DNA from 4 places in the Methylobacter sp. S3L5C genome. Region 4 is predicted to be linked to each of the others. Evidence: riboswitches for the same ligand, from Rfam matches in the RefSeq annotation. Region 4 holds a riboswitch; each other region holds the start of a gene.
The links. Region 4 has a riboswitch for cyclic di-GMP ahead of KKZ03_RS21215 (VPLPA-CTERM sorting domain-containing protein). Riboswitches for the same ligand answer to the same signal wherever they lie in the genome.

Region 1: linked by a shared signal. The riboswitch ahead of KKZ03_RS10105 (VPLPA-CTERM sorting domain-containing protein) and the one ahead of KKZ03_RS21215 (VPLPA-CTERM sorting domain-containing protein) in region 4 are both predicted to bind cyclic di-GMP.
Region 2: linked by a shared signal. The riboswitch ahead of KKZ03_RS20305 (hypothetical protein) and the one ahead of KKZ03_RS21215 (VPLPA-CTERM sorting domain-containing protein) in region 4 are both predicted to bind cyclic di-GMP.
Region 3: linked by a shared signal. The riboswitch ahead of KKZ03_RS08865 (esterase-like activity of phytase family protein) and the one ahead of KKZ03_RS21215 (VPLPA-CTERM sorting domain-containing protein) in region 4 are both predicted to bind cyclic di-GMP.

The regions. Positions count from the first base shown of each region.
Region 1 is NZ_CP076024.1:2,248,577-2,256,581, forward strand. Features, by position in the region: gene gspL (type II secretion system protein GspL) at 1-1,125, shown strand, start outside; gene gspM (type II secretion system protein GspM) at 1,106-1,615, shown strand; gene KKZ03_RS10095 (hypothetical protein) at 1,883-3,178, shown strand; gene KKZ03_RS10100 (hypothetical protein) at 3,959-4,480, opposite strand; cyclic di-GMP riboswitch class I at 4,992-5,082, shown strand; gene KKZ03_RS10105 (VPLPA-CTERM sorting domain-containing protein) at 5,123-5,875, shown strand; gene KKZ03_RS10110 (hypothetical protein) at 5,952-7,655, shown strand.
Region 2 is NZ_CP076024.1:4,498,827-4,506,831, reverse strand. Features, by position in the region: gene KKZ03_RS20320 (KTSC domain-containing protein) at 58-306, opposite strand; gene KKZ03_RS20315 (VPLPA-CTERM sorting domain-containing protein) at 1,128-1,748, shown strand; gene KKZ03_RS20310 (hypothetical protein) at 2,634-3,548, shown strand; cyclic di-GMP riboswitch class I at 3,821-3,900, shown strand; gene KKZ03_RS20305 (hypothetical protein) at 3,931-4,683, shown strand; gene KKZ03_RS20300 (IS4 family transposase) at 4,866-6,176, shown strand; gene KKZ03_RS20295 (hypothetical protein) at 6,400-6,768, opposite strand; gene KKZ03_RS20290 (hypothetical protein) at 6,765-7,901, opposite strand.
Region 3 is NZ_CP076024.1:1,947,582-1,955,586, forward strand. Features, by position in the region: gene recC (exodeoxyribonuclease V subunit gamma) at 1-1,573, opposite strand, end outside; gene KKZ03_RS08860 (lamin tail domain-containing protein) at 2,365-3,051, opposite strand; gene KKZ03_RS08865 (esterase-like activity of phytase family protein) at 3,112-4,590, opposite strand; cyclic di-GMP riboswitch class I at 4,632-4,709, opposite strand; gene KKZ03_RS08870 (hypothetical protein) at 5,104-5,616, shown strand; gene KKZ03_RS08875 (transposase family protein) at 5,613-5,993, opposite strand; gene KKZ03_RS08880 (transposase family protein) at 5,947-6,450, opposite strand; gene KKZ03_RS08885 (hypothetical protein) at 6,528-7,607, shown strand; gene KKZ03_RS08890 (2OG-Fe(II) oxygenase family protein) at 7,885-8,005, shown strand, end outside.
Region 4 is NZ_CP076024.1:4,678,319-4,686,323, forward strand. Features, by position in the region: gene KKZ03_RS21195 (acyltransferase) at 1-388, opposite strand, end outside; gene KKZ03_RS21200 (HdeD family acid-resistance protein) at 825-1,427, opposite strand; gene KKZ03_RS21205 (hypothetical protein) at 1,659-1,808, opposite strand; gene KKZ03_RS21210 (DUF6655 family protein) at 2,187-2,828, opposite strand; gene KKZ03_RS21215 (VPLPA-CTERM sorting domain-containing protein) at 4,128-4,700, opposite strand; cyclic di-GMP riboswitch class I at 4,736-4,810, opposite strand; gene KKZ03_RS21220 (ISNCY family transposase) at 5,553-7,049, shown strand; gene KKZ03_RS21225 (DUF302 domain-containing protein) at 7,938-8,005, opposite strand, start outside.

The DNA.
Region 1 (8,005 bases), 2.4 Mb from region 4:
TCGTCTGCAGTACAACAGGGAACGTTGCAGGATTTGGCGGTCAGTGCCGGCAATACAGCGATTACCTTATTATTGCCGGCAGCAGAGATCTTGTTGCTGGCAGTCGATTTACCGGTTAAAAGTAACAGTCAAATTAAAAAAGCACTGCCTTTTGCGCTTGAAGATTTGCTTGCCGATGACGTAGACACTTATCATCTGGTCTGGCATCGGCCGTCCAAAGACACCGTTTATGTCGCGGCAATCAATCAGGTCAAGCTGCAAAATTGTCTGTCGAGTTTTAAGGAAGCCGGCATAAATATCAACAGCGTTTATCCGGAAACCTTGTGCCTGCCTTATCAGGCTGAGAGTTGTTCACTTGTTATTGATCGGCACAATGCCATTTTACGGAATGGGCAATGGCTGGGTGGCGGTATTGATGTTGAGGTATTACCGACGATGCTGGATAAGTTGCTAACAGAAAATCCGGAGTTGTATGGGTTACAAGTCTGGGAGGTTAATGAGCCTGCACAGTGGTTTTTAGACGTACCCATCACCAAGGATCATCATAAACTGGAGGCAGTTTTACCATTTTTACAGGCCGGTGCAGTAAAGTTGGGTGGTGAATTTAATTTGTTAACGGGTGTTTTTGGCCGTAAAAACACAATGGACTGGCACTGGCAAGAGTGGTTGCCTGCGTTAGGAGTTATTCTGCTTGCTGTACTGCTACAAATCGGCACCTTGATAACCGGTTATTGGCACCAAAATACAGAACTGGCAGCACTGGAAACAAAGACATTAGAACTGTTTAAGCAAACTTTTCCCGAGATAAAACGGATTGTTAATATCAACGTGCAGGCAGATCAGCAGGTCACTGAACTAAAAAAACACAGCGTAGGGCAGGGCAGTCAATTTATGCAGCTGTTATATCAGACCGGTGAAATGCTTGGCACAAACCCGGATTTTAAGTTACAGCAACTGGATTTTATAAACAACCTAATGCAATTGCAGCTTATCGCCACAGATATTAGTCAAATTGAACAACTTAAGCAGCAGCTTGAAAGCAAAAATGCCTTATCAGTAAAAGTTCAGTCCGCAGAAGCTGGCCCAAATGGCGTGGAGGCACACCTTGAAATTAAACAAAAATGAGTTTCTGCAGCGCCTGGAAGCCCTGTCGCCAAGAGAGCGCTTGTTGTCCGTCGGCGTTGTTGTTTTTATCGTGTTTTATGCTTTATATCAATTAGTTATTGCGCCGATAGCCGCAGAAAAAATCCTGCTTGAACAAAAAATTAATGCCCAGCAGCGGATTTATCACGCTATAAAAAAGACCAGCCTGGAAGTTACAACGTTACGTAAAAATCAACAGGACACGGGGGTTGATAGTATAGAGGGGCAATCGATAATGACCGTTATTGATACTAGCAGTAATGAGTTGGACATAAAGTCCGCCATCAAACGCATGATTCCTGAAGGCGCCGACAAAGTGACCTTGTGGCTTGAAAATATTGCCTTCGATAAACTAACCCTTTGGCTGGCGGTGCTGGAAACAAAGCATGCCATCACGGTTGATCAAATTAGCATTAATCGGGAACAAACCAACAAAGGCACAGTAACCGCCAAATTGTTGCTGAGTCACTAAGGCGGCAGCAATTCAGAGCGTTCTAGTAGAACTTATAAATCAATCAGTTGCTGAGTGTTAAAATTTAATTTTTCTTGCTGTTTTAATGAATAATGAGTGATTTTCCATTAATTTCACCATTAAAATCATACTTTCAATGAAAAAACGTTCAAACCAAACCAGATCTACGTCCAACGTCGAATAAAAAAAGCTAAGCAACGTGCTGCGGCAGCCAGGCAAGAGACCATCACTAGCCAGCAGCAGAAGAAAAAGCAACTTGTGCATGAAATGTACTCCACCATTTGCCAACACTTTCCCGAGCTGTTTGAGTGGATGCGAGCGGTGGATGATTGTCGTAAGAAAACTTCAACTTATGAGTTGGCCGCTCACCTGACTGCATGCTTGGCGATGTTCCTGTTTAAATCGGGTTCTCGTAATCAATACAACCAGTGCCGTGAGAATCTACAATTCAAGCAGAATTACCGGCGTCTATTCGGTTTTTTCATGCCCCATGGTGATTCCGTGCAGAAGGTCATGGACTTGTTAGATATTTTTCAAATTGAACAATTGAAGCACCAGATGATTCAGGTTTTGATTCAACGCAAAACCTTCCATAACAGTCGTTACCGTGGGCATTGGTTTCGAATTGCGGTTGATGCAAGTGGGATGGGTAGTTATGACCATCAACGTGATGAGCAATGCCTGCAGCGTACGTCAAAAAATGGTAAAACCACTTACTTTCATTCAGTCTTGGAAGCAAGGCTGATTACCCCGAACGGATTCAGCATATCCATCGCCACTGAGTGGCTTGAAAATCCCGAGGATGGTGAGTATGACAAACAAGATTGTGAGCGTAAGGGCTTCATCCGTCTGGCAACCACACTAAAGAAAGTTTATCCACGCCTGCCCATACTGATACTCGCGGATGGCTTATATCCCTATGAAGGTTTTTTCGCTATTTGCAAAGCCAATCAATGGCATTACTGCGTGACCTTTAAGGACGGCAACCTAACCTCCGTTTGGGAGGAAGTTATGGAATTACAGGCACTGCAAAGCAAGAATACCCGCCAGGACCTGTGCTATCTGCCCGCTGGCAAAACCGTAGAGCAGGTATTTCAGTGGGTGACGGCGGTAGATTATAAAGGGCATACGTTAAATTGGCTGGCGTGCAAAGAGACCATCAGATCGACAAAAACAGAAGTACTCGAAGAGGCGCTAAAAACTACGCGTTTTGTCCACATCACTGATTTACCCATCAATGCTAGCAATATTGCTGACACCAGTCGGACTGGACGCTTGCGCTGGAAAATCGAGAATGAAGGCTTCAATACCCTTAAAAACGGTGGCTATGGCATGGAACATCAATACGCCAGGAAAAGTTATTGTGCCCTTAAAAATTACTTCCAATTCATGCAAATGGCACACCTCATTCATCAATTGATGACGTTGAATACTCGCTTTCGAGAAGACTTCATGAAGGCTAAAAACCATCCCACCCTGAAAAGCCTTTGGGTTCAGCTTGTTTCCGCCATGCAATGCTTTGAAATTAATGAACAGGAACTACAAGGTATTAGCGGGGCTTAACTTAATGGCAGTGAAGGTGGGCCAACATAAAGTAGTGCATTTTTGCATTCATACTTATTAAGATAACCAGTAGTAAATAAGCTTCACGAATTTACAAATTAATTGTGTAACTAAACAGTGCGTAAGGCGTGCCATATCCACCTTTTTGTATGATTGGTAAAATAAATACTGTAAACAAGCATAAAAATTCGTAAAAAATTGAAACTTTGAGTTTTATAGCTTTTGTCTATGGCAACAAACCTTGGTTTTTTATGCTGATTACTTGAGAAATTAGCAAAACACCGCAAGCAATTGTGCTAATTTTTCGAGAAATTAACAAAACACTTCAAGCGATTTTTCTAATGAAATAAGGATTTATAAAAGTACTTCAAGCAATTAGGCTGATTTTTTAAGCGGTAAAAAAGAAACATCAAGTAAATAGACGGGTTGCTTTAATTATAAAAATATAATAATGCGTCTTTAACCATAGGTATATACACAAGTCTTACTGCTCCTTCTTCAAAGGGAGAAGGTTGAGATGAGGGGTATGTAACTGCTTGATTTTATTCTCCTCGGCAATTGCTCCTGCATTGTGCTGCATCCGTGCAGTCGTCATCCCAGCCCTCTCCAACAAGAGAGGGAGCTTGGCGCTTCTACAACTCATTGTTTTTATTATGAGGAGAAGTTGTGTAGATGCCTATGGTCTTTAACAAGGGGGAGGCTATATTTACAAGCCTGACCTCCATTGCGAATGAAACAAGCAGGGTACATGTTTCGTGCTTTTTGTGGACTAAAAACTTTTTATTTAGTAACCAACACTAACTCTACTTCAGCTTCGGCAGTATCAAGATCTTCCTTGATAAATTCAGGCAGGCTATATTTCGCTATAAAATAACTTTTAAGCCAGGTATTAATATCCAGTTGTTTAAAAGCCAGTGCGGCATCTATTTGCAATAAACGTTGGCGTACCAAATGTTGTGGAAGCAGAATTAATTCTATGTCAGCCATGGCCACAAATTTATCGGGATTGGCATTGCCATTGTTGATAATCTTAAAAAGTTGTTGTTTTTTTAAGCCCAAATTCTGGTTTAATTCTTCCCTAAACTCAATAAATAAAGGCAGTAAGTCACTGCCAGTGCAATCCATGTCGTGTAATTGGTACATGCGGTTTAAAAGATTACTAACGGCAAAGCGATAAAGTTCTGCTTCTCTTACAAATAGACGAGACGCCATGGTTTGGATAGCATTCCTATCATGATTGTTTAAACGCATTGAAACGATTTGTTTTTTATCGCCTTCAGTAATTCCTGGTGATGATGACATATTTCAACTGCTGGTATTAGTAAAGTTCAGAAATTACATTAAAGTCTGATTATTATTAAATATAGTTGATTATTGTGACAGCTTTATAACAAAGCATACATTTAATCAATAAGTCATCCTTTTACCATACTAATTGTGTTGACATGGACAGCTTTTTACCAAACCCAACTAGGCAACTGCAAAGCAAAGGACTTGTTTTATCACTGCCCGAGTAAGTGTATTGCAAGATTAATATATAGAGTAATGAAGTTGTCATACAAGTGTATTACATTGTCAGCAACTGTCACTGTTTTGTAATCCAAAAGATTGAACCGATATGGGATACTAGCTCCACGTTGAAAGCATCTGGAGCAGATGCCGGTTAAGCAAGGGAAGGCACTGACCATACTGACAGAAGCAGCAACAGCGCTTTATTCTTGATTCAGTATTCAGCAGTAAAGAAATAGATTTATGGTAGCGGGAGCTTAACTGCTTGGCAATAAAGCAGTGAATAATATATTGGTAACAAAGAAAGTGTAAAAGCTAAACCCGTTGCGAAGCGGGGACGGAAAGCTACAGGTCTTGAAAGATTACAAATGTTTTAAGATGGCTGGGCCGCCACATTATGCGAATTTTAATTTTAAACATAATTGGTATTAACAAATGAAAAAATTTAACAAAACTTTACTCGTTGCGGCGTTAATGATAGCTGCTGGTTCTGCTAATGCGAATATCTCTGTTCATAATGGCGATTCAGAACTGTTTATGTCGGTTTATGATTCTAGCAGCAAAAACACGTACTCTTTGAATACGGGTTTGACTATCGATGCTTTTATAGCAGCGGCTAGCAACTCTACTTATGCCTATACTCACGATCTGTCTTTAGATGCCGTATGGACATCTGGTTTTAAAGGTGCTGCAGGCTTTAATGCTGCGACTACTAGTTATGCGCTGATAGTGGGCAGCAATGTTAATCCTGATGTTTTGCTTACCTCAAGTGCAGTCGGTGGTTTGGTGCTAACTGATACTATTGACGCATTAGTTAGTAATTTTCAAATCCAAGCGGGTGAAGTTAACGCTTCCGGTTTTGATATCTCTAAAGTTGTTAATGATGGCAGTATAGCAAATACCGGACAATTTAAAGACTTTGATAATGCATTTGGCCTTCAAACTGGTGCTAAGGCTGCCGGTGCTTACGGCTCTGCGTTAGCTTTTTTTCATGCCACTAATGTTCCTAATGCAGCAGGAGACGAGCTAGAGTCACACGTAGAGCAGTTTGCCGGATCATGGACATTGGCGGGTAATACATTGTCTTTTTCTGCTCCTGCTCCAATATCCGCTGTGCCATTGCCTGCTGCAGTATGGTTTTTTGGCGCTGGTTTGATGGGTATGTTGCGTTTAAATCGTCGTAAATAAATGGTTGTATAAATCCTGTGACGGCTGCATTGTTTTAATGCAGTCGTTTCTGATGTTTTTTAATTGAGAGGCTAAAATGAAAAAAAATTTAATCCTGGGTGCTGCCATTTCGGCTGCATTATTGGCGGGAAACGCGCAAGCGATTACCGTTGATGCTAACAACTTTCCTGTTTATGATACCAGCGCAGCTGGCGATACCCGTGTGGTATATATGTCTGGCGCTTCAGCGGCCGGTACTTTTATAGAAAAAGTATTAACAGGTGCGGGTGTTGCTGCAGATCAAATTTGTGACGTTAGCCAGCCTATCTGGAAATTTAAAGACAATATTGACGGTGCGACACAAAAAGCTTATTTGTGCACGCAATCAACAACAGCGACCGGTTTAACATTGGCCACTGGCAAAGCTAACTTATTAATTTACAAGCGTGATGAAGGCGGTTCTGGTTATGGCGTTAGCCCAATCATTGCTGAAGCTAATGGCGATACTGCCGGTGCTACTATCGAGTTCTTAAAAGTTAACTCAACAAACTGTACTGGTGTAGCACCTGCTGCTGCCGGTACATTAACCAGTATTACTTGTGCTTATACAACAGGTACTGCCGGAAATAACCAATTGGTTGTTCCTGATGTCGGTGTTTCTGATGTCGATCCTGCGCAATTTCAAGGGTTAAATGCTCCTTTAAAAACTAATAATGTCACCCTGTTTGCTAATGTAACAGCTGCGGATGTTGCCAAGTTAACGGTAACACCTGGCGCTGCAGTTGTGTTTGGTGTCCCGGTAAGCATGCATTTATACAGAGCGTTACAAGGTGCTCAACTTGCCATGCATACTATTCCAGTTGCTGATCCAGTATCTGGTACAACTTGCATTGTGGGCGATGTGACAAATGCTGCTTGTATGCCCAGCTTGTCAAAACAGGAAATTGCTTCCCTGATTAAAGGTGATTGGAATAACTGGAACAAATTAATGGTCACTATTCCTGGTGTAACTGCACCTCTTGGTTTAGCAGCATGGGCATCAGCTAATCAAGCAGCTGATGCACCTGCCAACGCTACGACACATGTCTGCCGTCGTGAAAATGGCTCAGGTACACAAGCGCAATTAAATAATTTTGCCTTAAATTATCCTTGTACTACGGCTTCATCTACTACTCCTCCGGCTGTTGGAAATGATGGCCTAAACGGTAATACAGGTACTAAAACAGAATCATCTTTAGTCACGTTAATTCATGAGAACTCAACTTCTGGTCGCGTTACTGCTTGTTTGAAAGATCTGAATTTGGGTGTCGATACCGCTGGTGATGGCTTTACTAATCCATATATAACGGGTACTGCTCCTAAAACATTTCGTTGGGCTATCGGTGCACAAGCTTTAGAGAAAAAAGACGCAAATTTTGAATTCGTAAGAATCAACGGTGTTGCGCCTACGTTGGTTAACGTTGTTAAAGGTGATTATCTGGACTGGTTTGAAAATACATTCCAATACAATACTGCTCATGCAAGATTTTCTGAAGCCGGCCTGAAAACAACCATTGATGCGATTATTAAAGCGTCAACGGTACCTGCGGTAATGGGTTCGATCAATTCGGGTTCTGGCTTGTCACATGGTTTTGGTAACGGTGCTTATTTGGCCAATCCAAAAGCGAATACCCCAGTAACAACCGGTATATTCAATGCCAGCTTGCCGGTTAACCCTTATTCACACACGCCATCTTCTGCTGTTGCATTGGATAATTGTCGTGCACCAGTAACTTATAACAAATCTGTTGCAGGTTTATAAGTTTTAACGGGATAAAAGTCAGGGCAATCCTGAGTTAAGGTAACGGATTACCGAATCGAAGAAAACCAGTCGTTTTTAGAACGGCTGGTTTTTTTTGCGTTTTATTTTCGCAGGGTGTGCCATAGTACCTTTTTATAAAAAAGGTACTTAATACAGTCTACATAATTGTTGGTTTAAGATTCGACTGTTAAAGTCTGTACGATGGGAAGTAAGGACTTAATGGGGAGGAATGATTTTGATATTTGCCTACGGAGCTTGGCGTTCATATGTAGGTATAGCTTTTAACTTACACTTAGTCATCCTGTCATAAAACCTTAACTTTACTTTCATATAATGATAATTGAGATGCT
Region 2 (8,005 bases), 180 kb from region 4:
CTGAACGTTCCGGGAGGTCAAGCCCGGCAGCTCAAGGATAACGCTAAGGTCGCGCGCTCAGGTTTCAAAAAACGTGAAAAAAAGATTTTCCGGCCAGGACTCCAAACGGGTAAAGCGCGTGTTTGAATAGCGGTAATTCAGATTAAAATACGAGCCTCGCGGGTAGGACTCTTTCCACTCCAGCCATTCATCAAGACCTAAGCCGTCATAGCCATAGATTGACTGGTCGCTAAACTGCACGATGACCTTGCCACTGGCCAGATCATAACCACCGCGTTTAAAGCACTTATCTCGATTGAAATCCATGCCGGATCTCCCGGATTAATTCACTTAATCACCTAAAAAAATCAACATTGCCGGTCGATAGTGAAGCCATCTGGCCAGAAGTCCAGGTATAGCCATGGAAACCGTCGTGGATGATCGACAGTAACACAGGCATTACCTAAAACTTTGTTGGTCTGTTTTAGGGTTTAAAATCGCATTACAGCGCAAAAACGCTTAAAACCAGCAGAAGAGCAGGGCTACACAAAAAAACAACCTTATAGCCCCATTCAGTTTGTTTTTTGAGTGTTTTTAGACTGTTTTTTTATATCTCTTAATGCTCTCGCGCATATTAATGGGCCGCGTTCGCTTTCTCGCTATCCTCTCGCGCTGTAAGCACCCATCACAATCGTAATGCGTTGCGAATCGTTTCAAATTGACAAAAATACAAAAATCACCTTAATTTCAACCCCATTTTACCCTATGCCGCCTTCGCTTTTGTACTATGACAACACTATGAAAACGCCCAATTCTAAAATGAAAAATATAACAAAGTAAAGCCCCATGATTTTAGTCAGGGGGCTTTACTTTTTTTAAGTAAGTTGCTTTATGTTAATTAATTAACATTGAGGACTTGCAGGTTTTTCTGTGTCTGGATTTTACTAAATTATATTGAGTGTATTTTCTAATACTATTAATTTTAAAAATAAAACAATTAAAATATAGCAACTATTTAAATCGGTTAGTTTGAATTGTTACATTTCGTTACAATTAACAAATTGTTATGAATCGGTGTTAAAGGTATTCTAAGATCACTTTAATTCAACCGCAATTTACAAATATACGGTTAAAACCGCGAGAATACGATGTCATTAGTAAATATGAAAAATAAAATGAATAAAACACTAGTCGCTTTGGCGCTCTGTGCGATAAACACCATAGGGTCTGAGGCCCACGCCGCGTCGTATATGATGCTCGAAAATATCGGTTTTTTCAACGTGTTAGCGACGTTTGATGGAATCGCGTATAACTCGAACGATATTGGAAATATTACCAATTTCATATTCAGTAATACACTCACAAACTATCAGGGACCCGTGAAGGCGATTGACCAAACACTGGCTGTATTCGGCAAAAGTGCAGTTATATCCTTTGACGGAAACGAAAATATTTTCGCATTCAGCGACCCCAATACGGACGTTATTTACAGGAACAATTACGGTCTGGCAGGCACACCTAACGGTTCGCGCTTGGGATCGTGCGAAGCAGGGCCACAATTTTTGTGTACAACCGGCCAATTGTTCGCCCCTTTAACGACTCATACCCCAATGAATTGGAAGATCATGGCCATGGCCCCCACCGTTGCCGCCGTTCCAATTCCAGCCGCTATCTGGATGTTTGTATCAGGCTTATTAGGTTTTGGAGCTTTTCATAAGAAAAAGGCTAAATCTCAAAACCTGTATAGCACCATGACCGCCAACGCTTAACGTAAAGATCAGGCACTAAAGCCGCCTCTACTGGGCGGCTTTTTTGTTGTACTGTTCTTCATGAAACCGGTGTAAACATTAAAGATATTTATTGACGGTAATGGATGCAAGCTGCAATGGCTCTGCCGAAAAGTGCTACCCAGAAAAATAAAATCTACGCCCAATATACCTAATAAATGGCTTTTTTGGGTGTTTCTGCACCTTGAGTTGGTTGTAAAATTGATTCAACAAATTAGGTGGGCACATTTTTTTGTCCAACATTTCCACATTAAAATAGAATGATGACATTGGGTAATGTATCGATATTATGCTTTTGTCCTTTGAATATTGGGCAAGGAAAAGATATTTCCCAACCTACATATCTATTTTGCCAAAACACCTCCACAAAAAAAGCCCCATGACCTAAATCATAAGGCTTTAGTCCAAAAAACCAACAAATCTTAACTATAAACTGGCGGTACCAGCGCCACCAACACCTTCGATGAATTGGTAAACGTTATTGATTAACGGCACCAACGTGGAAAGCTAAAATCTGTAGGGTGAAATAGCGTATTGCGCAGTATGTTGGTCTTTGATCATTCGGCGCATTACGTTATTACTAATGCACCCTACATTTAAACCGTCTTACGGGTTTGTTGCTCATAGGGTGCGTTTATAAAAACGACAGAAAAGTCCCATAGAATTTATTAAATGCCAAAATTTACGTGGCTTTATGCCATTTTCAACACTCCTCAATTTAAACTGTGTTTAACCTACCATTTTTTGAAAGTCTTAACTATTATTACTTGGTAGATCGTAAGGCATAAAAAAACGAATGTTTAAACGAAACAAACCAACTGATATTACTATTAAATTCAATGGCAGACTTCATCACGTAAATTTTTCATGATATCTCCTAAAAACTCTAGTAAAGAAACAATAAAGTTAGCTTTGTTATTACCATGTTTAACTTTAAGTCTTTGTGCAAATACATCGTGGGCTAGTGTCACCTCTTCTTATTCGGAAGGTAGTATTTCAAATACTATGGGCAACTCTACCCCTCACAATAATTCGATAACTTATACTAATAAAGTAATAGATACCAATAGCTTGGAGCTAGAGACTGTAACTTTCTCCAGTACGCCAGCGCCTTATATTTTAGTATCAGCGAAAGCATATAATAGATACGGAGAGACTATGGCCCAAGCCGATGGCACTATGTCTTATAGTATTGATATATCGGGGCCAGCTTCTACCTGGATTCCAGTGGGCTTCGGAGGGCGATATTGGCTATTTGGTCAGGATCTCGCAGCACAGACTATTGATGAAGTTCAGACAGCCTCAAAAGTTGGTTTCTCAGTAGGTGGAGAGACAGGGTTTAGCTATGACTGTGGTAACCATTTATGTACAAGCAATACACGTCACACAGGACGGTCAGATATATGGTTAAACGAAACGTTGATTTCATATGATTCTTTTGCTGGCACTTTTGGTGGAGTCACAGAGATTCTGACTGATGCGTCCGGGCATGCAACACAAATGGTTTATATGGACGCTCTATCTCGATCTCATGCATTCGGTTCAATTTTAACTTTTTATGCGGGGGCTTTTATTGATCCTGAGTTCTATATTGACCCAACTTGGCTAGCTTTAAATCCAGGTGCGACATTATCATTACCCTTAGGCGTTGGTAATGCCATCACACCAGCAGCTGTCCCAGTACCTGCAGCCCTATGGCTGCTCGGTTCTGGCTTACTGGGCTTGACAAGCCTTACACATAAGCGCAAAGAATTGTTATGCTCGCAAAAACGATGCTTATAGGTCGCAGTTTTTGTATTTGTTGGCTTAACGTCCAGTTTAGTTCGATTTCTTACGATTAGACTGTAGGTAGGCAACATTTTTTCGTTGCCTAACAGTCAACGAAACAAACCATTATTTAAATATGCCGGGCACAAAAAAATGTGCCTGATCTGTCTGGTAGGCATGGTCAAATATGCAATATTTATTAGTGATAATATTTAAATTTATTGCACAAAAGCAGTTTTTTCAACTTTAAACTTCGTGTCAAGCTTATGTAAGTGCGCATGATTCAAGGACGATAAAGCTAAACTTATTGTGAGATAAGGACGGAAAGCTACGGAGCCTTTTTTAAAAGGTCAGCCGAGTTGCACATTTGATTAATGAAAGATTACCTAAAGAGAATATGATGAAACATCAAAAAACCTTATTAGCGTTGGCTTTGCTTGCCAGTGTCGCTGTTACCGGAACTGCCCATGCGTCGTTAGTTGATCGTGGTAACGGTATGTTGTATGACAACGTGCTTAATATCACTTGGCTACAAGATGCTAACTATGCTGGTACCTCTGGTTATGCAGGTGCCGTTAATAATGGAAAAATGGAATGGAATACTGCAGTCACGTGGGCCGCCAATTTAGTCTACGGCGGTTTTAGCGACTGGCGCTTGGCCAGCAACACACCGGTCAACGGCAGCAGTTTTAACACCGGATATTCCGAAAATGGCACAACCGATTTCGGTTATAACATTACTAGCTCCAACTCCGAGTTAGCCTATATGTACAACGTTAACCTGGGCTTAAAGGATTATGTTGATACAGCTGGAAATTACCAACCTACATTTGGCATTCATGGCAACGGTTCTAATAACGGACAAGCCAACATCGGCTTGGTCAATAACCTACAAGCCTTGGTTTACTGGTCGGGAACTGAGTACTCGCCCGGTTCTGGCGGCGCTTGGTACTTCGATACATCGGCTGGCTACCAGGCTGGCTACAAGAACGGCGACGAACTTGGCGCTTCTTTCTATGCCTGGGCTGTTCGCCCCGGCGATGTTGCCGCAGTTCCCGTTCCTGGCGCAGTTTGGTTATTCGGTAGCGGTTTGATGGGATTACTGGGCTTTAGACGACAGGCCACATTGGGTAATTTGACCCCGGCGTGACGAGGTTTGCAACCCCGTTATTCACGTTTTTACCCTGCCTGAACCAAGCAGCTATACCTGCCTAACGGAATCAATGGGGTCAGTGTCAATGCCAGTAAGTTAAGGCATAACTAACTGATTATGCTAAAATTACAGGCAATAAAATCACGTATTACCTATGAAATAAAGGCCACCATAAAACATTGGAAAAGTCATTAAATAACATTTTTCTACTCATAAACAATACCCTTAACGACCTTTCATTTATAGACAAACATCGTCTTTCAAATACCGCTTTTATACGGAACAGATCACTCAATTTTTCTACTTTAATACTGTATCTGCTTAACTTTAGAAAGCATTCCAATCAAGTAGAACTCGACCAGTTTTTTAAGGTACTTAATCATAAAAAAGAAGCCTCTCAGTGGATCACAAAGTCGGCCTTTTTTCAGTCCAGAAAACAGCTTTCACATACCGCATTTATCGCGCTTAATCAGCTAGTAATCAATCAGGCTTACCAACACCCTGAGCACTTGAAATTATGGAAAGGCTTTCGCTTATGCGCGATTGATGGTACCTCCATTCGCTTGCCCAATACACCGGATATTACTCAGTACTTTGGCACTCAAAAAGGACGACCAGGGCAAGGGTCTTGCACCATGGGCATGGCATCGGTTTTCTATGATGTTCTGAATCATTTAGTCATCGATTCTTGTATTCATCCCAGGCTTAAATCCGAAAAGTCCTGTATTGATAGTCACATGGCTCATGCGAGTAAAAATGATTTGATTATTTATGATCGTGGCTACCCTGCATTCTGGCTCTATACCTTTCATTTACATCATAAACAATCATTTTGTATGCGGACAAAAACCAAGCAAAGCCTAGTCGTAAAAGACTTTATTAAAAGTAATAAAAGACAGGCAATAGTAACAATTAAGCCCAATAAACCTTCAATTAAAACGTGTGTCGAAAAAGGATTATCAAGTGCCCCGATAAAGCTCAGATTAGTCCGTGTTGATCTTCCTAATGAGGTAGAAGTACTGATTACTAATCTCATGGATACTGAGCTTTATGAAGCTAGTTTATTTAAGTCGTTATATCATCTCCGCTGGGGCGTTGAAGAAAATTATAAACGCTTAAAACAATGGCTTGAAATTGAGAATTTTTCCGGTAAATCAGCGCTCTCAGTTCAACAAGATTTTTATGCCAAAATTATCGCTGCAAATTTAACCGCGTTAATGGCAATGGCGGCACAACAAAAAGTGGACGAGAATACGCAACATTTACGCTTGAATTACCAAGTGAATTTTGCCCAAGCCTTGTCAAAAGCCAAGCATCAGGTCATCAATTTTATCCGGCATTCAACTGACGGATTTTTGTGTGATATTAATCGACTTATTAGTTACATCGCCATAACAATAGAAGCCGTTAGAGAGGGACGTTCGGCACCGAGACTTTTGAAAAATATTAAGAATGACATTCATTTTACAGCCTATAAAAGCTCTTTATAATTAGAGCGTTATATCTTAACTTACTGGCATTGGGGTCAGTGTCGTTGATTTTGAAAACTAAACAACCACGAGCTTAAGATAGTGGGTTTGAAAATCGATGGGGTCACAATCAACGACACTGACCGCATCGATTCTTGATTCCCAATGCAGCTGCAATGGCTACCTGAATTTTGGTAATAAAAAACCCGCTCGGAGTGGGTTTATGGGATAGTTATTTCATAAGTTATGCCTGATAAAGCCAATTCCGCTCTTGAGCTTTAGACATTAATACCTTTGCCTTTCTTTCTATTTCTTTCTTGCTCATATTGGAAAAGCTCAGATAGGCATGCTCAGTAAAAGGTATTCCGTTATAAATGACAGGGACGGATTGTTCGATGCACTGTTCATGGCTGACAGCCATCACCCCTGCTGATTTAAAAGATTGTGTAACTGTAAAATGTAGCCACGACTTTTCTGGACTGATCAAGTCTCCGTTATATACGGAAAGTTCGTTTTCATCTTTTGGTGTTGGGCGAAATGCTTGTGAAGTGACTCGCCCATTTTGAATGAAACTTGGGTTGATTTGTCGCATTAAGAGTGTTTCTGGATTCATACGTTCTCTTCAGGATGCAATTCTTTTAATGCTTGGTTAAGTTTGCTCCAGCCATCGTCATTAGATAAATCAAAATCTGAATCTATACATTTATCCGATTTTAGGTTTAGCGCCTGCCATTCTGCGCATTTTTTATCTAAGTTTATTTCTATAGAGGCTTCCCAGTTTCCGATAGGCCATTCCGCTTGAATATTTCCATCGCTGGTAGGGTATAGGTAAGGCAACGGCAAGTCAGCATCGAATTTTGATTCAAAGCTTTTGCCCAGCCAAAGCAAATTTTCAGGATTAAGAGCGACCCCTTTACCATCCAACCAGCCATCCTCTAGTTTAGCCAGCTCATCTAGGCGCTCATCGACGTCTAATGGATCTATTAGAGTAATGTGCTCTACGAACTCGATGGACTTAGGCTGATTCTGTCTATCTATTTTGATAGCACCTTGCACCACAACCCTAGCATCATTGGCGTAATTATTGAAAGCATCAAGTATAGTGTCTAAATGTTGACTCGTAAGCGGCGCTCTAAGTTTTGTGCCATTTTTTAATTCTAACTCGAATCTCATACGCGATTGATCAGCTTCAGAAATACGACCTTTTAATACCCTATCCTCTGTCCACTCGTCTACCTTGGATGCACGAATAAGTTTTTCACGAGTTTCAAGCGTGAGTTTAGCCAGTTCATTATCATTAAACTCAATATATTCATCGCCTCGCAATCCACGGCCAAAGCGATCAAAATACCCGAGAAATTGTGCTGGTAAAGGCAAAGGTTTGCTTTGTACAGCGCAAGCTATTGTTTCAATTACAAGATCCCTTGCCTGTTTAAAATAATACACATCTGGAGAATCATACATCTCGACCTGTGTCTGTGTGTCTACAGGGCAACTCATTGCATACATTAAGATAATAACCGGAATGGCACTACCATTCTCAATATTTGAAATATGTAATGACAAGTCTTTGCCAAATCCGCTTGGTATTCTTTTTTGTTTTGGATGAGATTCTTTAAACTTCCACTTTGCAACTTCAACAATCATTTCCTCAAGTGCCGCGAAATCTTTTAATAATTCGAGCGGAACACTATGTTTGTTAAATCGCTCACCAACAAGACGAGGTTTTAGAAATTCATGACTCATACGCTTTCTCCTCTTGTGCAATGTTGGCGTAAAACGTAAAAAAAAACCGCATAATAGCGGTTATTTTGTTGGGATCAGTATAGCCTATTCAATTTTTCTTTGTC
Region 3 (8,005 bases), 2.1 Mb from region 4:
TGCGTTGTTCTGCATGTAATCCCCAGCGGATGCCGGCTTCTTCAACCCATTGATGCAATTTGGGAATAGCGGCTTCATCAATGGAAAAACGTAGTCTTAGGGCTGGTACTTCAAGCAAGCCCAGAAATTCGCTAACGGCAAAACGCGAGTCAGGCAGATTAAGCAGGGCTTCAGCGGCGACCAGCAAGGGATTTTGACCTCGCTGTTGTTGATCGGCCAGGCTGTAAGGAATGTAGCGGGAATCACCGGACTTGATATTGCCAAATACCGCACGGATATGTGGTGCGTATTTATTGATATCCGGTACCATGACAATGATATCTCGTGGCTTTAAGTTTTCAGCTGAATTAAAGCGGGCTAATAGCTGATCGTGAAGAATTTCGACTTCACGCTGCGGACTATGAGCAATATGAAACATCAGGGAATTATCGACTTCAGGCAGGTCGACAGGCTCGGTAGGTAGCGGTTCCAAATCCAGTATCGATTGTTGTAATTGTTGCAACAGACTGCCTTGTCCGGGTTCGCAGTAATCTTTGAACAGATCAATTTTGCTCTCCGGCCAATGCCAGTTTGCATAAGTTTGGGTATCGTCAAACTGGTCCAGCAAGCGAATATAATCACGTCCTTGTTTACCCCAGGCAGCGAGCAACGGTTGTGCGTGGAGATGTAATTCTTCGTCGGTCAATGCGCTTGTCATACCGGATTTATAAGCTTGGCGACGGCGTTCAGCTTTTAACAGCGCTTTGTCTTCAATAATGTCTGCCCAGTAATGTTGGCAAGGGTTATGAACAAACAAGACTATCTGACAAAATTTGCCCAGTTTGGCTAATACTTCAAGCGACTGCTGGGGTAACGATGACAAGCCAAACACTATTATTCGCCGTGGCATGTCGACAGGACGCTGTTCCTGTGTATCAATTTGAGTCATAAATTGCGTATGAACGGCTGCACGACTGGCGTAGGGCGTATATTGATCGCCTAAATCCGCCAATACTGCCCGCCATAATGCGGCCTGCCAGCGTTGTTGTTCCGGCATGATCTGGCTTTGTCCATGGCTATCACGCAAGCTATCAAGCCCGGCTGCCCAATCGGCAATCCAGTCCGATCGATACACCTGATATTGGTCAAAAAGATCAGCCAGCTGTTCAGCGAGCTGATAGCGTTTGCGGCTGTTGTTATCGACCGCCAAAAATGTCGCCAAAATTTCAAACTCAGGTCGGGTAATCAGCGTCGGCAACAAACGGTACAAGCGCCAGGTCAAGGGCGCTTTTGCCAGCAGTTGTTCTTTGGGAATCTGTGAGCCCAATACCGAACGATAAACAGCCCAGATAAACGCTGAGGGTAATTGCACTTTAATCGCTCCGGCAATACCTAACGCACTATTTTTCGCCAGGCTTTGCTGTAACCATTGCCCCATGCCATTACTTTGCACCAGAAATACTTCATTTTCCAACGGTGCCAAAGGATGTTCGCGCAGCCAGTATTCGACCACATCTCCCAACGCTTCCAGTTTATTGGAGTGAATGACTGCAATGCCGCTGTCCAGCGAGGTTTTGTAGCTTGTTTCTGTCATGAGAATATTTTTTTTATTGGAAAGCATCTTGGTTAAATAAGGGTTTGATATTGTAGGTAACCCTTTTGTCTGTTGTTTTGAGCTTAGGAATGAAATGTACTATTTCTTAGCCATCAAACCACGTTCCTGCTCCAAGGTACCAGAAAACTACCAGTGGATATAAGAAGGTTTGCCGGTAATGGCTTGGTGCCAAAGTGGTTCAATAAAATCCGACCCGCGTTTAAAGGCCGTGATATGTCGCTTTGCATTTTAAAAACATGGTAACAAAGTCAGCATTATCATGGTTTTATCACAACTTGAATGAATCCGTGCCAATAGCGCTAACTGCATAATTTATCTTTGTTTATCTTGGAAATTGAAAATATTCCCTGTGCAGTAATATCGCATACTTTATCGTGGTGTTGGCGGTTAGATTTTAAGAAAGTCTATTGAGGCGTAAAAATCCAATATACCGACAAATTATGACAGTGGTCGATAGCTTTGAGGTTTTAGTACTATTGATCGGTGAACGACATTCAATATTAAAAAATATTGCTTTGGAATTTACGATAGGACGAATTTTTGGTCAACGGTAGTTGATAGTTAACTCATTAAGCACGCTTATGAGCAGAGGATAAAGTGAGATTCAACGATAGGGAGTAACGCTAAAACAGAATAAATTTGGATTTTAGTTATCAGATGCAAAAAATCACATACAACTTTTATTGTAAAAGTGACTATCGCTAACCTGTCATACCGGTTTAATCAAAGCAGATATTTTAGGCTTACGATAGCTCTTAAGAGTCAATAATTTATGCTTTTTTACGTCTTCCAACAAAACCTAATGCTGCCAATGCTGAACTAAACAACCATACAGCAGCAGGCACCGGAACTGCTGATACAGCAAATGATGTTTTACCAGGGCTGGCAATGTCACCACTTAATGATAGGTAGGCACCGTCCAAGTTACCTACAGTAGACAAAGCCCATAGTGAGGCATTGTTGGCTCCCAAGGCAGCAAGACTTCCAGGGATGCCGCTTACGTATTGAGTACGTGGACCTTTCACATTGCCGGTTCCTGCATCGTTATAAGTAAGACGATCAATCAAGGTATTGGTATTATCATAAAGATTAATTTCGTCGGAGCGTCCCAGATTTTGGGTATTGTTTCCGATAACTTTTATGTTGGATGATAAATTCCATTCTGTGCGAAATGCAGTTGCCGTTAATTCAGTTAATATTACCGATTCGCCTGCGCCGATAAGGCCAAAATCCGATAAGGTGACTGAGTTGGGCGCTCTACTAGCGTCATCAAAGCTCCAACCGGCAAAATTAACAGCGGTTGATCCCAGATTAGTAAATTCGATAAATTCTCCAGCATTGGAGTTATACATCCATTCGGTAATTTTAACATTAGTAACGGATGCTTCGGCCGTATTGATTAGGCCGCTCAGCATGGCACCGGCAGCCAACAGTTTAACTATGGTTTTATTGTTCATTTTAATTTCTCAAGCAGGGTTAAAAACCACCACTATATTGTGGTGGTAAGAGTTATTTATTTAAGCACGGACGCGCTTTCTTAACGAAGTCATTAAGCCAAGCAAGCCTGTACCAAACAACCAGGCAGCTGCAGGAACAGGGACAGCAGATATTTGTTGCGCCTGAAAGTTAAGGGCCGTATCGGCAACAGCAAATACATAAAATTGGTTGGCACCGGCGAGGCCAGGGACAAAATCATTGTCGTTGGCAACATATAATGTGTGGAACAATGCGCCGTTGTCATAAATATCCTGACCAAAAGCCAATGCTTCAATCTTGGATGGAACATTGGCACTGTTGATGCCATTGGCATTAAGTTTAGCGGCTACGTCAAGAAACAAGGTTTTTGGAATTGCTGCAGCGCCTAATGCCGAAGAGCCAGTCATACCGCTAACTTCAGTTGCACCTGTGAGGTCAATTTTATACAGCTGTTTGACGACAGCGTTACTGCCATCTCCCAAGCCTTTGCCATCACGCTCATCGATCAAAAACTCATGGTTGTTGATGGCGATAATTTCACTGGCACCTGAACCGTTTGTTAGTTTATAGGCGTATTCATGAGTCGCTTCGCTTGCGATGTCAATAGTCACAATACGAATGCTTTTACCGCCACCCTCCTGTCCCAACGCCGCTTGCATGATACCTACCAGCATGGTGCCGTCCGGAGTAATGGCTAAACCTTCCATGCCCTTGTTGGTAACTCGGCCGCTGGTTGTGTTATTAGCTATCTCGGTAGCGCCAATCGGATTCAGATTTGCAACGGCCAAATTGGCAGGCAGCGCAAAAGATTTAATGCGCTCACCGGTTGCACGGTCAAACTGGTTGACATAAGGACCGTATTCATCGGAAATAAATACGCTCTTGCCGTCATTGGAAACACGTACGCCTTCAGGATCGAAGCGGGCATTGCTGGGGTTTGCTGAAGTGGAATCAGTTACGCCCAGTGCATTGGCAGAACCATAATTATCAGAACGACCGGTGAAATAATTGGTGTTGTTGGTTGTATTCAGTATTGGTGCGCCGGAACCTAAGGGAGCGCCATTTATTTGGTTACCCAAGCCTGCACCAGTGCCATAATTTAGCGTTGTGGCGCTAGACAACAAAGTGGTTGCTGTTAATGTTGGCGTAAGGTTATAAGCCAAACCAGTACCTGATGTATTGGCAGTTAAATCCAGAGTTATGGTATGGAAACGTGCAATATAAGAAGATGTGTCGTCTATTTGGCTGTTGTACGCCGTTGCATTAGGTCCGCGATCTGGCGTCGCAATAAAAGTATTTCCGCCTGCGTAAGCAAGTCCGGAACCGATACCACCCAGGAAATTACCTGCTATACCGTTTTCAAGCAAGCCTGTTAAGCCTGACAAATCGGTATTAACGCCGGCAGAACTGCCACTCAAGCTGCCAATAGCGATTAATTGGCCTGACGTTATTGCTGCATGCGCTGAAGTAGCGGCACAAAGTGAGGCTATGATAGCCGAAAGTAACAGTTTTTTATGCATCGTAAATCCTAAAAGGTTTGTAAGCGTGGGATACTCAATTAGGTGGTAACCCGGCTATCTCGTCTTTTAGACCCGCAGTTTTCTGTCCCCGCTTCACAACGGGTTTAGCTTTGACACAAACTTTATTTTGACAGACAGTTATGTCATTTTAATGACATGAAATTACAAATTTACGGCATCAATTAAGAGAGCATAGATGCTTGATAAAAAGACAAAAATTAACACTGCTTACGACTAAGCACGATAAATTATCCAGGCTTGGTAAAGTATTGAGCTCTAAAAAACCCCAAGATTTTGTATCAAAAAAATTACAATTTTGTTTAGATTTGGTCTTAATGTAATACATGTGTATCTCATGTGTATTTCATACTTATGTTATTGAATAAATGGCTTTATTTAATAATATAGTTTTTATATGTCTTTAATGCTGCTGTCATTTTTCTTCGGTATAAACTATTTTCCGGTTAATAGTTACCGGACATACTCAATAATTTTATTAGCCAGGAAAAGACCATGTTTAAAATGAGAAAATCTGTTGCAGCTGTTGCTGCAATATTGGCTGGTATGCCTTTGATGGCATCCGCTGTTACAGGCCCCAGCACGACTACAGCGCCTTATCTGCTTCCATTGGCTACTGCTCCAGGTTGGGCAGTAACTTCAATCCTGACTACTGGAAACGTAGTGGGTGGTTATACTATGGGCGGTCTTCCTGACGGTTTAGGTGCTTTTGATAACAATGATGGTACTTTTACCGTATTGATGAATCATGAGTGGAATAATACTGTCGGTTCTGCGCACACGCACAATCCTGATGCGACTAAAGGCGGTGCTTATGTGTCTAAATGGGTCATTGATAAAGCTACTTTAGCCGTACAAAGCGGTGGGGATTTGATCACTAAAGTTTATGGTTGGGATAACGGATTTCAACAATCACAGGCAGTTTCTAATCTGACTACTACGTTTAGTCGTTTCTGCTCTGCCGACCTGCCTGCTGCGAGCGCTTTGTTTAATAGACATCTTTCCTAAATACAGCCATAGCGTAAGTTAACAAGAGCAGCCACTAAATTCCATGTCAAGGAGTAATGCTTGTGTTTGCCCCGATAAACATCTTTGGCAATCCTGAAAATTTTGCATCGGCGATTAACATGCTCAATAAAAATACGCTGTTTTGATAGTGCCTTATTATCGGCTTTGTCTTCTGCCGAAAGCGGTTGGCCTTTTTTCTTTTTAACCGGTAGAGTCGAGTTCTGATGGTGTTTCTTTATCCCTTGGTATCCGGAATCCGCCAACAACAGGGCATCAGGATGTAACAATAGACGGCTATCTTTGAAGATCGAAAAATCATGCTGTTGACCTTTACCTATCACTACGGAGAGTATAGTCATCGTCAATAGGCAGATCACGAGTTGGACTTTGATCGTGTGGCGTTTTTTTTCCTGAAAAGTACGCTTTCTGGTTTTTAACAGGGCGCTCGATAGGCTGCTCCGAAACATCAATGACCACGGTAGCTGCGGGATCTTCCAACAGTGCTTTGCGGTTGGGCAGTTTTTCGATTTTGATCAATAGTCTTACAGTGCGAGTATAGATTTTATGGCAATACGATTCGCTGATGTCGAAGACCGCAGCCAGATTTATCAACGTCGGATAGTGACGAAGATAATAGAGTGTCAGTAACAAGCGGTCTTCCAAAGCCATCTTGGAGTCTTTTCGTCCCCGTCTAGTCAGTGGATTAAGGACTTTTTGTTCGTCCAGGTAAGTCACCAGCTTACCGTGAAGATGCAGAAAATCTTCTGGTGACAGGCCGACAGTCCTTAAAAATTCTTCAGGCTTGTGTCTTGGCAATTGGGCATAAGGAGTCATGGCTATCCGTGTTTTCAGAGGTAGATCGCTATTTTAACCCTATCAAAGCCAAATTCTATGTCAATTATTTAGGAAAGATGTCTAATGTAGCAACAGGTATGGGTACTCAAGCAAAATTGTTCATGACTGGTGAGGAAGGCGGCAGCACGGGTTGGGCACAAGCAACAGTAGTTACCGGTTTAGACGCTGGCAGCAGTTACACATTGGGTAAATTTAATTTGGCAACCAACGGTTCTGGTGGAACGGCTGTTGGCGGTTGGGAAAATATTTTAATTAATCCTTTCTCACAGGATAAAACCATTGCCATCGGTACCAACGATGGCGGTACTGGTGTCATGAATAATACGGTTGGTGTGTATGTAGGTACGAAAACTAATACCGGTTCTGAAGTTGATAAAGCCGGTTTGAATAACGGTAATCTGAAGTTTGTTAATGTTACCGGTAATGCTCTTGAAATCGCTAATGGCACTACACGTGCCACCAATATCGTTGATGGTGCGGCGTTTACTTTAAGCGATACGGCGACTACATTTTCTCGCCCTGAAGATGGTACCTGGAGTGCTGATGGTAGCAAGTTCTGGTTTGTGACTACTGACCAACTCGATAAAACTGAAATTACAGGTCAAACCCAAGTGGGTGCTTCACGTTTATGGGAATTGGATTTTGCGGATATTACCAATCCAGAATTGGGCGGTACTATTAAAAAGTTGCTGGATGGTACTGAAGGCCAAATCATGATGGACAACATGACTGTGTCTGCTGATGGCAAGTCATTGATATTGCAGGAAGATACCGGTAATGCTCCACATAATGCCAAAGTATGGTCTTATGATCTGGCTACAGATTCATTAACCGCTATCTTAAAGCATGATGCTTCTTTATTTGGTGATGTGGTTGGAGGTACTGTGGTTGCAGGTTCTGTTACTGCTGATGAAGAATCTTCAGGTGTTATTGACGTATCTGCTATTTTGGGTTACGACGCATTTTTGATGGTTACTCAAAATCACAAGTCTTCTACCAATCCGTTGTTGGTTGAAGGTGGTCAGTTACAACTGGTTACTGCGCCAGCAGCAGTTCCGGTTCCAGCAGCAGCTTGGTTGTTCGGTTCTGCAATTATGGGCTTTTTGGGTTTTACACGTCGTAATAAAAAAAGCTAAATTGTCTCAGGTTTAAGCCCGGCAACTGGGTGCCTTAACAAAAGCGGCGACAAGGCAATCTTGTCGCCGCTTTTTCTATTTTTAGCTAAGAAATCTTTACTTAATTATTAATGATTCTCGGGATAAATTGAATGTGTTTATTCCTTTCGCAGTCCGCTTGTCGAATCATGAGCGAAATAAACACATTCAGGTGCACATACTTTTCGGGGTCACAACTCGATCATAAATTCCGTAAAGGTGACCGCGCGAATTACATCACTGACTTTGGAAATATTCTATGAGCACTCTCAAGCTGCAAGGTATGCAACCGCTATTTTATTCACCACTGACTGTTTTTGAGATAGAAAGCGCCCAAGCGCTTAACTCTCAACTACTATCAGAAATCGGAACTTTACATG
Region 4 (8,005 bases):
CCAATATGTTGCCTACCAACCAGTATTGGGCGCATAGCCAGATATATTGATGCCAATCGTTTATTTGGTTAGTGATGAAAATTTCAGCATAAGGTGGACGATCCAAATAGAAAACAAAACAGGCAACACCGGCGAGCGTTAGCAAGGTATACGGTAGTAAAACATATTTCGCTTTTTTAAAAATAAATTGCTGGTATTGAAATTTAGGATAAAAAACATGATGAAAAAAGAAACCGGAAATAAACACAAATAAAATAGTGCCTCCGGTGATTAGGTTGGCAAACACTTTTTCATAAAATGATTCTATAGCCCAGTACGTATAACAATGACCGGCAACTATGGATAATATAGCTAAACTTCTAAAATATTCAAATGACTTTAAATGCATGTTTTTCCATTAAAGTGACTAATCTTATTATCGTGAGCATACTGTTAAAATGAGCTCTGCAACATCCGAAAATATAAAATGCCGAACAGTCCAATGATTGTCATAGAGCACAACCTATTGATTGTTTGACTCATAATTAAGTTTTTTGTCTTCAGTAGACATCCTTACTCAGTAATCGCTATCAAAAACTAAGCTCTTGGACTACTTGGCGGGCGCATCAAAGCTTTGGTATCACTATAGCCTCTACTATAGGTTCATTCAGTGCGCTAGCGTACATGGAAGTTGGTTATTCATTCAGTAGATGAAATTGAACAACTCAAAGAAATATTTACCAGGATTTTAAATAATAAAATCATCAAAAATTTGTGATGAAACAGGGTTAACCGCAATTATTAGTCAATTTGAAACAAAATTTGATTAGGACGAAGATTTGTATTTAAAAATTTCTGACTTTACGGATTTGCACCAGTTTATAGTTCAAACTGATGTTAAGTAATGACGAGCCGAATAAAATCATATTTGTACCCAGTAATAAACCAAGCGGCCAAGACCATGTTTCTGGCCAGACGATCCATATAACAACGGCTAATATTAAAGACGTGACACCGTTTAATAACATATCATTCCACTGAGCGAGTCGACGCATCATAAATCCTAAGCATACTTTTATAGTACTCTCCATTATGAAGAGAATGACAAGTAGCATAGTCAAAGTAATTCTGCCTTTAATAGGTTCTACCGCTAAAAAATAAAATCCTATAGCAAACTGGAATAATCCAGTAAATAGAAATAGATTTAATCCAGGAATAGTCATAAACATTAAACTTCTGACGAGTTGCAATAACCCCACGACTAAAAGAAAGTTTCCTAAAACGACAGAAACGCCTTTAGGGATAAAATGCGGTACGATGTATGCTGCTATACCTAGAATAATGAATAAAACACCTTCTGCAGCATACAATTTCCAATGCATTTGAATGTGATCGTGGATTTTATATTGTCGTTGCCGCAATTTCTTGCTATTAAATTCAGCATTCATAATCGTTCGTGTCGGTTAGATTTATTTATTATCAATTAATACCCTTATTTTTCGATGAAAATTTTTTCAGGATCTAATGTTGCAATACTTCGGACAGTTTTGATAGTTGATACTTCACGAATAATAAGGCTTGTGGTGTTTTTTGGAGAATAAAATCAAGCTTGTGTAAAATTCGGCGTCGCATTAAATAATAACCAGTTATTGAAATAATTCGTCAAACAACATATCATTTCAATAACTTAAAACTGTCTGAACTATTGTAGTCAGGCGTTCGACTTTCTTAGTAGAATGGCCCTCACCATTGATTTTATTTCCAGGAAATGCGGAAAGAGTTAATGGAATAGCTAAAACCAAGACAAAGATTATAATTTTCTTGTTCATATTTAGTCACCTTATTCCTCATGGTACAGAACAGTAATAATCTTCTATTCTTGATACTTACTTTAACCATGAAAAGTGCAAATAATGTGCAACCTTTAATTGATCGATCAATAAATAGGAGTAAGCGCGCTGCTTTCTCATAAAAAATTAACTTTCTCAAGCATGGAAGCCAAGCCTTCTCGGGAGTCCATAAAATTTTCAATACTGGCTTTGAGTTTTATTTATAGACTTTCAGATAAATAACATCCCGTTATCGTACAAAAACATTGATTTTAAAATCTTTTTTATTATTAGATTTTGGGAGTCATAATTTATGAAAGACTATAATATCAAATCATTTATTCAACAGCGCCTCTCTTATTGACGACCATCCGCTGTTTAATCGCCAATACTGTCATATTGCTTTGGAACCTGCATATCGTTGGTAGTAAATTTGAAAAATAATAACACCACCCAGCTGTCAACTTTCGCCGTACCTACGCTAAGAAAAGACTTACCCCGCGTTTTCCCAGTATGCGTATCACGCAAACTAATCGCAAATTCCGCTAAAGCACGATTGGTTTCTTTTTTATACAACGAAATTTCAGGGATACTCACATTTCCTATTAATGGAATCGGTACCGTTATTGTTGGCATTCCTACTAATGAACTGGTGTTATCTATCGATAAGGCTCCCGTTCCAATCTCAGCAATCGTATCCCCCTCTTTAAGGTCATCAACTAAAACCACACCCGCATCAATAAAATGCCTACGAATAGCGTGTAGCGCGTATTGTTGATTTTTAACATCAAAGGTATTAAAGTTTTTCGTATAAATAAACGTTTTTCCCAAACTACCACTTAAGTTTGCAATCGCTTCTCCTTGAGAATTCATAACCAATAAATTAGCGGCACGGTCAGCGGCAGTAGAGACTAGCATTTGATCAAGCGCGGTTTGTGTGGGTAAAGTCGTTTGCCACATAGTACCGCAACCACTTAAAGTCAAAACCAAAACCAAGTGTAGCGTTTTTTTTATCATCATGATTTTTCAACTTATGTATTTTTCAGAAGAATAGAGAGTAAGCATTGCCTAAAAAACAACGAGAGCTTGAACCCCAAAATGAAAAGGTTACTGATGTCGCGCACTAATAATTTAGCCCTTAAGCAAGACTTCTAAAGCCGTCTTTCTCCGGCTAAAATCCTGTTGTCGTATCGCCATGCTAAGGTGCTTCTGGTGCCAACAAAGACCTCTAAAGTTTCACAGGAATGTTCTGAATATCTTATCCATCAAGACTTTCAACTTGTTCTCAACTAGCCAAAAGTAGTCCGTTCTGACCGTGTAATTTTTAGGCGATTTAAACTGCCAGGCTTTTTCGTACCAAGAACAAAGAGTTTGTATTTAATATAGGCGGACGTAGAGCTTCATTGGGTAACGCTATCTCAGGACATAGGGCATTATTTTCGAATGGATTACACATTTAATACCTGAAATCTTTGGCTACTGACGGAGGAATGCACGTTTATTCATGATTGATCAAGCTGACACCTTCTTGGAGTTAATGGGGGGTCTTCTACAATACAGCTTTTATCAAAGTTGTCCCAAGTAATGATGGACAATTTGTCTATTAATCAATTTAAGATACAGATTTAACATTTATTTTTGGTTACATCAGGCCTTAGCGTACGTTTCTATCCTATTAGACTTCAGACTTCATAAGTTATTCATGAACCAATTAGTCATGAATAAGGTGCGAAAACCTATTTCCGGCTACTGGTTGGCGATTCTACACACAAGACCGAACTTGTTCGGTGCGGTAACGAACCGATTGGAAATTAGTTCACGATGCACATTGCGACAGTTGCTTTCAATCACAGAAAATCTGTCCGAAGTATTGTAATGAGCATTAAGAAAAAAGCTTTTAAAGTCGCTTTGAAAAATTAATTTAGGGAGGATATCTTTTTTCGATATGAAATTTATATGTAGTTGCCTTGTTTAGGGCATAGGTATCTTTCCATTGTCGTAATATCAGTTGACTCACTAAAATTGACTGACAGCTTTACGTGTGTATGCTGTCATTAGGAAATCTGGCGTCAATGTCGCCGGTGGGTAGGTAGTGATCCTTCATTTTGACAGAGCAAGTTCGGCCAACAGCGGCCAGACGGTTACTCCCAACCAACGTCTACAATATGTTCAATTGCTGTCGTCCGGCTATAACATTGATCAGAAGCCAACAACAATCTCTTAGCACTTAGGTGTAATGCTTCTTCAAAATTGACTATTGAAATAGAGACTCTCATGAGAGTCTCTATATTTGTAAACAATTTATTTCATTATTCGGTATTAAGCCGCTTTATCTTTCCGAGCAAAACCAGTCAGGCCTAGCAGGCCAGTACCAAACAACCAAACAGCTGCAGGCACGGGGACTGCCGCAACCTGTTGAGTCACATTAACGTATGATAAATGATTAGCTTTGGGGTTGTTCCAACCAGAGAAACTTAACACTGTAGAATTGGACGTGGCGAGTAAATTGGCAAATGTATATGTTGTGGCATCTGGCGAGTTTGTAGAGGTCTCTGTATTTATCGTAGCGCCACCCCAATTAGTCACGAAACTAAAATTTTGTGTTACTTCTGTTCGTAATATATATGACAACGTATAAGTATTGCCTGCTATTGTGCTTAGGGTTTGGGAAAGTGTGTCGATGCCGTCAGAAATACCTGCCCCGTTATACCATTCGCCATTTTGAATGCCTTGATATCTGCCTGTTGCTGTCCACCCTGCGCCTCCTGCAATACTAAAATCCCCGTTTTGCACCAGATTACTTGTAGTACTAGCATTGGCTTCCGCGAAACCGCTTAAAATAATTAAAGTTATCATTATTGTGTTCATTTTGGATTTAGAAAAAGTATTCATTTTGTATATTTCCTTAAAATTATTTCATTAGGATTATTTACAACCCGGCAGGCCTTTTAGGCTCCGTGGCTTTCCGTCCTTATCTTGCAATAAGTTTGGCTTGTTCATCCATGAATCATGCACACCTGGATAAGTGAGACACGAGCGTGCAATTTTATTAAGCAGATAACTTTGCTTGACCATGAATACCCATAGTATTTATGTAATCTTTAAACTACGATTCGAATATAACAGCTAAAAATAGCGAGTCAAGCTTCGAATTGTAACAAAATGTAACAAGAAATCTAAATACACTAAATCTATGAACCATGCTGAGCAGAGTGAAAAGCATCATTCGTGACACCGGCATAGTATTTTGGTGGCGTTATTGAGTGGAACTAGATTGGATAAGCGGAGCATTAACGATGGATTGTATACAATATTAATCCAATAGTTTACAAGTAGAATAATAGCGTTCTCGCTGTGCTTTTGTGTATAGCACTACTAAGAAGTAGTTGCTGTAGTACTTCACAGCAATCAGTTTTGTTCGGTAGTGTCATTTAAATTACTAAAATCGACAGTCCGCATTCTGTGAGTATCCTGTCATTTGAAAATATGGCGTCAATGTCGCTTATGGATCGCTATGCATAGAATCTAACTAGTACTTGAACGGTAATAAATTATTTAATACAAAACAATAAGTTGCGATAAAATAGGCCATTGAAAATTAAATAACAGCCTATTGGCGTATAAAATGCTTAATTCAAGTAACTTACTGATAATTATGAATAATATTTTCATCGAAAAGGGCTTGGCGAAAGCGACCTCCCGGATAAGCGCCTCAGCTTTCAAATTCTCGTTGGAAAACTCCCGATGAGAAAGGTATTTCCTCCACAAATGAGCATCGGTCAACGCGATATTGCTGATATCAAAATAGATGTTTCCTCCCGTGATGACATTCCGATCATCTTACTGGGCGTGCAACACATTTATACCACTCAGCCATTAAGGGATGCTGTTTTTAAAATACTGGAGGAAGTGGTGCCTACTAAAATTGACGCCGAAGTGACAAAAATCGTTGCCATCGACAAAGGCCGCCCCGGTATGAATCAATGGTCGATTTTGGTGTTAGGATCGCTACGCGTAGGACTGAATACAGACTATGATCGCATTCTGGAGTTGGCCAATCAGCATAACACCCTACGTGAAATGCTCGGTCTTGGTTGCTTTGATGCCGACAAACGCTATCGCCTGCAAACCTTGAAAGACAATCTCAAGCTGTTTACGCCAGCGATCATGGCGCGTATTAGTACTGAAGTTATTCGAGCCGGCTATCAATTACCTGATCTGGATATTCATGCGCTGATCAGAGGCCGTTGCGATTCTTTTGTGTTAAAAACCAACGTGCATTTTCCAACCGATATCAGTTTACTACATGACGCGATCCGGATTCTGATTCGGACGTGCGTCAAATGGAGCTTGCAACATGCCTTGCCTGAATGGCGATTGCATAAGCACAACCTGTCTAAATTTAAAAGGCGCTATCGCACGCTGCAAAAACTCAACCATTCCACGTCAAAAAATGACGCTATCAAGGCCGCCAAAGCACTTGAGATCAAACAGTCCTACCAGGACTATATTGATTTGGCAGGGTTCTATCTTGAGCGTACTAAAGCCAGTCTGTTGACGTTAAAAAATGACTTTCACATACCAGAAGTGTTGCTTACCGACCTGAGCACTTTTAGCCTGCATGCCGAACGTCAAATCGAGCAAATTAGACGCCGCGCTATTCAAGGTAAAACCATTCCCCATGATGAAAAAGTCTTTTCCCTGTTCCAGACCCACACCGAATGGATCAGCAAAGGCAAAGCCGGAGTCCCGGTTGAACTGGGCTTGCGGGTCTGTATCATGGAAGATCATCAGGGCTTTATCTTGCACAGTCAAGTCATGCAAAAAACTACCGACGACAAAGTCGCCGTACCGATGGTTAAAGCGACTCAAGCAAAATTCCTACGCTTTAACGCCTGTAGCTTTGACAAAGGCTTCCACAGTCCCGCCAATCAAACCGACCTGAAAGCCCTCCTTGAGCAAGTCGTTTTACCCAAAAAAGGCAAGCTATCCAAAGCCGACCAGAATCGTGAATACGCAGCGGAATTTAAACAGGCAAAAAAGCAACATTCCGCCGTAGAATCGGCTATTAATGCGCTAGAAGTACATGGACTGGATAAGTGCCTTGATCATGGCATTGAGGCTTTCGAGCGTTATGTTGGCTTAGCCGTGTTATCGCGTAACATTCAAAAGCTCGGCACAATTAAACGCGACATGGACCGGCTAAGGCTTTTTAACGGGCAACAAAAACTAGTTGCCTGACACTTTTTTGAGAACAGCCAACAGGTTCCACAGGAAAGGTGCGCTTATAATTTATGATTGTTAGGAATAATTCTGAAAAACTGATGGTAAAGCAGAAATTGAGTCGTTTGTTCCACCCCGGAAATATTTTTCCAAAAAATATTTCCGGATGTTGAGCTGGTTTTTTTGAAAAGTGGCTTTTTCGTTCAGGCACTAACTATGAATAGAGATAATTTACAAACCACGCATTATCAACGACTACCAGTAGAGTAGCTATGCATAGTTTTAATACCGAAAGGAAATGCAAAAATTATTACCAACTGGATGATAACTATAAACGGGATATGCATGGCGACATTCAAGCAAGTGTGCTATGAAATCATTAACTGAAGAGTGCCAATTGGCACTCAAGCAGGCATCTTCATATGTGATGTTTGGCAGATGTCCATTGACTTGTCTGAAGGAATAAATTTTCACCTCAGAAATCATGTAAAACTATGTAAAGTTTTTTAACTAATGGCTGATCGAAGCGTCTGTGAAATCAGGTTATGCAGCCGATAGCATTTTAAGACTATTCATAGTTGCCCACTATACATAGGGGTCGCTATGGATAGCTATCCATAGCTGCCAACAACGGACAGACGGATACTCCCAATCAACGTCTGCAATATGTCCGATTGCTGTCGTTCGGCTGTAATTAATTAATTCATCTTTGTCGGATTCGAAAGCGAAATTAAGGTGAATCCCACTAACAGAAAGTATTTTTTGTGATGTTTTCTTGATATTGATAGCTCCAATGTACAAAAAATTGAGCCCAAGCGGTAACGGTTTGGCGCGTAATTACTTTTTGCCATTCAGGGATGCAGCAAGTGCTCTGCACCCCTATAAAGCCGTTGACGTGCCTAATAGTTATTTCGCCTCGTCAACCATCTGCATGATTTTTTCTTCAACTTCATTGGCAACTTCAGCTAACGCCT